2 regions of the Cobetia sp. cqz5-12 genome follow, and region 1 is predicted to be linked to the other one. Evidence: predicted binding sites of a transcription regulator. Region 1 holds the regulator's gene; the other holds the start of a gene.
The links. The regulator PhoB, encoded in region 1, activates phosphate uptake and scavenging genes when phosphate is short. The targets are predictions, from matches to a motif close to TGTCATANNNNTGTCANA.
Positions count from the first base shown of each region.

Region 2: the regulator PhoB is predicted to act here: its motif matches at 2,141-2,158, upstream of F8A90_RS15605 (PhoX family protein).

Region 1 covers NZ_CP044522.1:4,136,086-4,139,213, forward strand. The annotation lists gene F8A90_RS17200 (chorismate--pyruvate lyase family protein) at 1-457, shown strand, start outside; gene ubiA (4-hydroxybenzoate octaprenyltransferase) at 525-1,415, shown strand; gene phoB (phosphate regulon transcriptional regulator PhoB) at 1,639-2,328, shown strand; gene phoR (phosphate regulon sensor histidine kinase PhoR) at 2,336-3,128, shown strand, end outside.
Region 2 covers NZ_CP044522.1:3,770,607-3,773,734, forward strand. The annotation lists gene F8A90_RS15605 (PhoX family protein) at 1-2,051, opposite strand, end outside; gene F8A90_RS15610 (3-deoxy-7-phosphoheptulonate synthase) at 2,354-3,128, opposite strand, start outside.

The DNA of each region.
Region 1 (3,128 bases):
CAGCGCCATGCAGCAGCAGGATGAACGCAATGACCAGCCCATTCAGGGCGTGCGCGTGCGCCTGCTGCTGCAGGACACCGGCCCCGCACGCCTGGATGAAGCGCGCCTGTTGGGCATCGGCCCACGTCGGCATGTCTGGCGGCGTGAAGTGGCGCTCTGTCATGGCGATACGCCATGGGTGATCGCACGTTCGCTGGCGGCGCTGGACCTGGCTCACGGTCATCGCCTCTCGACGCTGGGCGAGCGCTCGCTGGGCCATTGGCTGTTTCGCCAGCCGGACCTGACCCGCAGCGCCATCGATGTCAGCCGCGCCCCGCTGGTGCTTTCGAGCCGCAGACCGCTGGCCCGAACCACCAGCCTGTGGATGCGCCGCTCGATGTTCTCGCATGGTCGCTTCAAGGTGCTGGTGCAGGAGGGCTTCACCCCAGCCTTCCAGCACGCGCTGCAGCTGGCCTGAGTCTTGCGGCCGACCGGCCTCGCTTCCCTCTCTTTCCTTGCCCACTACCACCCGCCCAGGAGCCCCGATGACCGCGTCATCCACTTCCGCCGCTTCGCGTCCTTCCAGACTGGCCGACTACCTCGCCCTGACACGGCTGGATCGCCCCATCGGCACCTGGCTGCTGATGTGGCCGACTCTATGGGCGCTGTGGCTGGCGGCAGATGGCATTCCCGAGCGCACGACCCTGCTGATATTCATCGCCGGGGTCTATCTGATGCGCGCCGCCGGCTGCGTCATCAACGACTACGCCGACCGCCATTGGGACAAGCATGTCGAGCGCACGCGTGACCGGCCGCTGACCTCGGGTCGCATTTCGGAGCGCGAGGCGCTGACGCTGTTCGGGGGGCTGGTCGCGGCCGCCTTCGTGCTGGTGTGCTTCACCAACCTGACCACGGTACTGCTGTCGATCGTCGCCGTGCTGCTGGCGGCCAGCTACCCGTTCATGAAGCGCTTCCACCATCTGCCCCAGGTGGTGCTGGGCGCCGCCTTCGGCTGGGCGATTCCGATGGCCTTCGCCGCGACGCTGGAGGAAGTGCCGACCTACGGCTGGTGGCTGTTCGCGGCCAATCTGATGTGGACGGTGGCCTACGATACCGCCTATGCAATGGTCGATCGCAACGACGACCTCAAGGTAGGCATCAAGTCCACCGCCGTGCTGTTCGGGCGTGCCGACAAGCTGATGATCGGCCTTCTGCAGCTGGGCATGCTGGCGGTGTTGATCGGCATCGGCCTGCACCTGGCGCTGGGTATCTTCTACTGGCTGGGGCTGGCTGCCGCCGCTGTCACCTTCGTCTGGCAGCAACGTCTGATCCGTGAGCGTGAGCGTTCACCCTGCTTCCAGGCCTTCCTCAACAATCATTGGACGGGTCTGCTGATCTTCGCCGGTATCGCCCTGGCGACCTGGCCGATGAGCTGACGTCTGCATGAACATCAGTTTTATTTGATTTAAAGCGACCCCTGCCCCCGGTTACTCCCCAGCCCACGGTTCATGCCGGCCGCCCACCCTTCAGAGGCGGCTGGCAGGCTTGCGTGCAAGCTGCCATGCTGGCAGTTGTCATCTCGTTGTCATATAAGCGGGTTGTAATCGTCATCGACTTGTCATTCTGGCGCGTGCGCCGACTGCTGCATGGGATCTAGCGATGAGCTCCAAGACCGTACTGATTGTCGACGATGAATCCTCGATTCGCGAGATGATCGCCGTTGCCCTCGAAATGGCGGATTACCGCGTACTGGAGGCAGACAATGCCCAGGACGCCCACGCCATCGTCGTCGATGAAAAGCCCGATCTGCTGTTGCTGGATTGGATGATGCCGGGCACCAGTGGCCTGGAGCTCGCGCGGCGTCTCAAGCGAGACGAGACTACCTCGGAGTTGCCGATCATCCTGTTGACCGCCAAGGGCGAGGAAGACAACAAGATTCAAGGCCTGGAAGCCGGCGCCGATGACTACATCACCAAGCCCTTCTCGCCGCGCGAGCTGGTCGCCCGTCTCAAGGCCGTGCTGCGTCGCACCACGCCCAAGGGAGTCGAGGAGGCGGTGGAAGTCGAAGGCCTGATGCTCGACCCGGCCAGCCACCGCGTCACCGCCCACGGCAACTCGCTGGATGTCGGCCCGACCGAATATCGCCTGCTGCAGTTCTTCATGACGCATCAGGAGCGTGCCTACACGCGCAGCCAGCTGCTCGACCAGGTATGGGGCGGTAACGTCTATGTCGAGGAGCGCACCGTGGACGTGCACATCCGCCGCCTGCGCAAGGCGCTGGGCACAGGCCATCAGCATCTGATCCAGACCGTCCGCGGCACCGGTTACCGCTTCAGCGCTCAGGCCTGAGGAATTCATGCGCTATTGGACCAACGAGCTATGGCGCCTCGGCTACCTTGCCGGTGGCTTCGGCCTGATCGGTGGCCTGCTGGGCCATCTTGGCTGGGGCCTGGCGCTGGGGCTTTCGCTGTATCTGTTCGTCCATCTCAAGCATTTGAAGAGCCTCTACACCTGGCTGATCACCAATCCCCATGAAGAGCCACCGCCCGGCGATGGCGTCTGGGGAGACCTGCTCGATCGTCTTTACCGCTACCAGAAGGGCCAGCGTCAGGCTCAGGAGCGACTGCGCAGCATCCTCAACCGTATCCAGGAATCCTCAGAGGCCATGCGCGACGGCCTGGTGATGCTGGACAACCACGGTGACATGGAATGGTGGAACAGCGCGGCCGAGCAGCTGGTCGGTCTCAAGGCCAGCCACGACCGCGGCCAGCACATCACCAATTACCTGCGTGACCCCGTCTTCATCGACTACTTCAATCGGCTGGCCTATCGCGAGCCGTTGACACTCCAGTCACCGCTGTCTGACAACCTGACGCTGCAGATCTCCATCACCCTGTTCGGTGACAACGAGCGTCTGGTCATGCTGCGTGACGTCACCCGCCTCTATCGTCTTGAAGAGATGCGCCGCGACTTCGTGGCCAATGTCTCCCATGAACTGCGCACGCCGCTGACCGTGCTGGCCGGCTATCTCGAGACCTATTCCGATTACGCCGATGACCTGCCCCCACGCTGGCAGCGTGGGCTTGGTCAGATGCAGAGCCAGACCGACCGCATGCAGCACCTGGTCGAGGACCTGCTGACCCTGTCAC
Region 2 (3,128 bases), 370 kb from region 1:
TCGCTCTGCGGCCAGTTGGCCGGGTGCTGGATGTTGATGAACATCGCGGTCTTGTCCGGGGTAGTGAAGATACCGGTGACTTCACAACCGTTCGGGCCCACCGCGAAGCGCTTGAGCTGTGCCTGGTTGTCGGCACCGATCACGGCCGCGTCCCCCTCGGCCTGCTCGAGCCCTGCCGGCACGACCGCCAGCAGCTGGTCATTGGTGACCTCGGTAATGCCTTCGTAGCCGTTGTCGGTCTGGATCCACAGGATGCTGTCCTGACCTTCGCGGCCGTCGAAGTAGAGGCCATCGGGGCTGGCGAACTCGTTCATCTCGGTCAGGCCGGACAGGTTGTCGGCATCGCTGGCTGCTGCGCCGAACACGAAGATCTCCCAATCGAAGGCGGTGTGATCGCCCGCTTCACGCCAGCGGATGATCTGCCCCGCCTCGTTGTTGCCACGCGGATTGGCCGCGTTGGTCGGCGCGGTCTTGTAACCGACACCCGGCTCCTCGATGGCGGTGCCATCGTTGGTGAAGGCGGCGTCAGTGCCTTCTTCGGTGCGCTTGGAGTTGTTGGTCAGCGTCATATAAACCTCGCCGGACACCGGGTCCACCGCGCCCCACTCCGGACGGTCCATCGGGGTCGCCCCCATCAGGTCAGCCGCATCGGTGGTGTGGATGATGATGCCTGCCAGGTCATCGGCCGCCAGCCCCAGAGCCTCGGCCAGGGTACGGCCATCCCGGGTCACGGCGTCCGGCGTCAGCTTGAGCCATTTGCCGGTGCCATCGGCGGAGAACTGGGCGACATACAGGGTGCCCTTGTCCAGATACTTGTCGCCGATCGCCAGGCGGTCCTTGACGTCACCGGCACCACGGGCATCAGCGGCGTCCCACTTGGCGTCCGACACGAACTTGTAGATGTACTCGTTGCGCGAATCGTGACCGGAGTAGAAGACCACCGGCTCACCCTCGACCAGCTTGCCCGGCCAGCAACCTTCGTGACGGAAGCGGCCCAGCGCGGTGCGCTTGATGGCCTGCTCGCCGGTGTAGGGATCGATCTCGACGATATAGCCGAAGGTCCGCGGTTCGTTACGGTAATCCTTGTCGGCGCTGTCTGCCGTCGGCGTGTTGTCGAAACGCGCGAACTCGCCATCGACTTCACTGGCATCCCCGGCGGCGGTTTCCCAGCCATAGCGGCCACGCTCGGTCTCGATGCCGATGCGGTCGTCATCGAGCTGACGATCGCTGCGCTTGACGAAGTAACCCGGCCAGTTCTCTTCGCAGGTCAGGTAGGTGCCCCACGGGGTGTAGCCGTTAGCGCAGTTGTTGTTGGTACCACGGGTGCGCATGCCATCCGGCGAGAAGGCAGTCTTGACGTGATCGCTGCCCGCCACCGGGCCGCTCAGCTTCATTTCGCTGGCGCTGGTGTAGCGGCGGTTGTAGCGCGAATCGCCCACCACTTCCCATTTGCCGTTGCTGGCCTTCTTGACCTCGACGATGGTCACGCCATGGGCATTGATCTCGGTGCGCACTTCATCGGCCGGACGCTTGCCGGAATCCGCATTGGTCGCGCCGCCCTTGGGTGCCCACAGAGCATCCTGATCGATGTATTCGTTGTTCATGACCAGCAGGAAGTTGCTGGAGGCCGTGTCGTCGCTCAAGGCGAAGTTATGCATGCCATCGTGATGCATGCCGACGGTGTTGAGCTGGATCTCCGGCGTCATCGCCAGGTCCTTGCTCCACTTGGGTGCCTTGGCATTGAGCGGCGTGCCCCACGGCGCCAGCACCTGTGCGGTATACCCCTTGGGAACCACGACTGCATCCGTGCGGGAACCCTTGATCGATTCGAAGGCCAGCGCCAGAGCCGTCTTCTCGCCCGCAGCGTTGCTGGCGGCATTGGCCGTGGTGCTCAGCCCCGCCAGACCGAAACCACCCAGCATGCTGGCAGCCGCCATGCCCAGGCCACCCTGCAGGACACGACGACGCGAGATGTGTCGCTCGATGACGGATGAGAACGTCTCGTTGCTGCTGGGATTCAGCAGGCGATGGTCTTCGATTTCCTTGCTCATGTCGCTTCCCCGTAGTCAGGTTTCGGGTTGTTCTGTTCAGGCATGTCCTCTGAGGCATGCCGAAGGCAACAAGAGTGATACGCGAGCCCGATGACAATTCCGTGACGAACGGGCAACAAGGACAAGAGACGACAGCGCCCAACGGCCTTTCGACCGTTGGGCGCTGGGAGTTTCAGGACAAGCCGACCAATTCAGCAAACATCAGGCAAGCGCGACGTCATCCTTCCACCGAAGCGCGAGCCTGACGTCTGAGCCTGTCGCCTGAGGCCTGATGTGTGAGACCTGATCTGTGAGACCTGGCATCAAGCCTCGCGCAGGCGCTCAGCGGCCAGGCTCAGCAGGTGCTCGGTGGTTTCCCAGCCCAGGCATGCATCGGTGACGGACACGCCATGACGCAGTTGGGAAAGCTTCTCCGCTGCCGGCAAGGCCTGCTTGCCTTCATTGAGGTGACTCTCGAGCATCACGCCGATCAAGGCATCATCCCCCGCCAGGCGCTGAGAGAGCACATCCAGCATCACCTCACTCTGGCGGCGGTGGTCCTTGCGGGAATTGGCGTGGCTGCAGTCGACCATCAGGCGCGGCGTCAGGCCAGCGCCTTCCAGCTCACGCCGGCAGGCGGCCACCGAGGCAGCGTCATAGTTGGGCTGGCCATGGCCGCCGCGCAGCACCACATGGGTATGCGGATTGCCCGCGGTCTCGATCAGCGCCGGACGCCCGCAGTCATCCATGCCGAAGTGGCGATGCCCATGCGCCGCCGCCCCGATGGCCTGCACGGCGACTTCGACGCCTCCGTCAGTGCCGTTCTTGAAGCCCACCGCACAGCCGAGGCCGGAGGCCATCTCGCGATGGATCTGCGACTCGGTGGTGCGGGCGCCGATGGCCGCCCAGCCGAGCAGGTCTTCCAGGTAGGCGGCGGTCAGCGGCTGCAGCAGCTCCGTCGCGACCGGCAGGCCCAGCTGGTTGATCTCGCGCATCAGCTCGCGGGCCTGACGCAGGCCGGTGGCCATGTCATCGCTGCCGTCCAGATGCGGATCATAGGCCAGCCCCTTCCAGCCCACCGTGGTGCGCGGCTTCTCG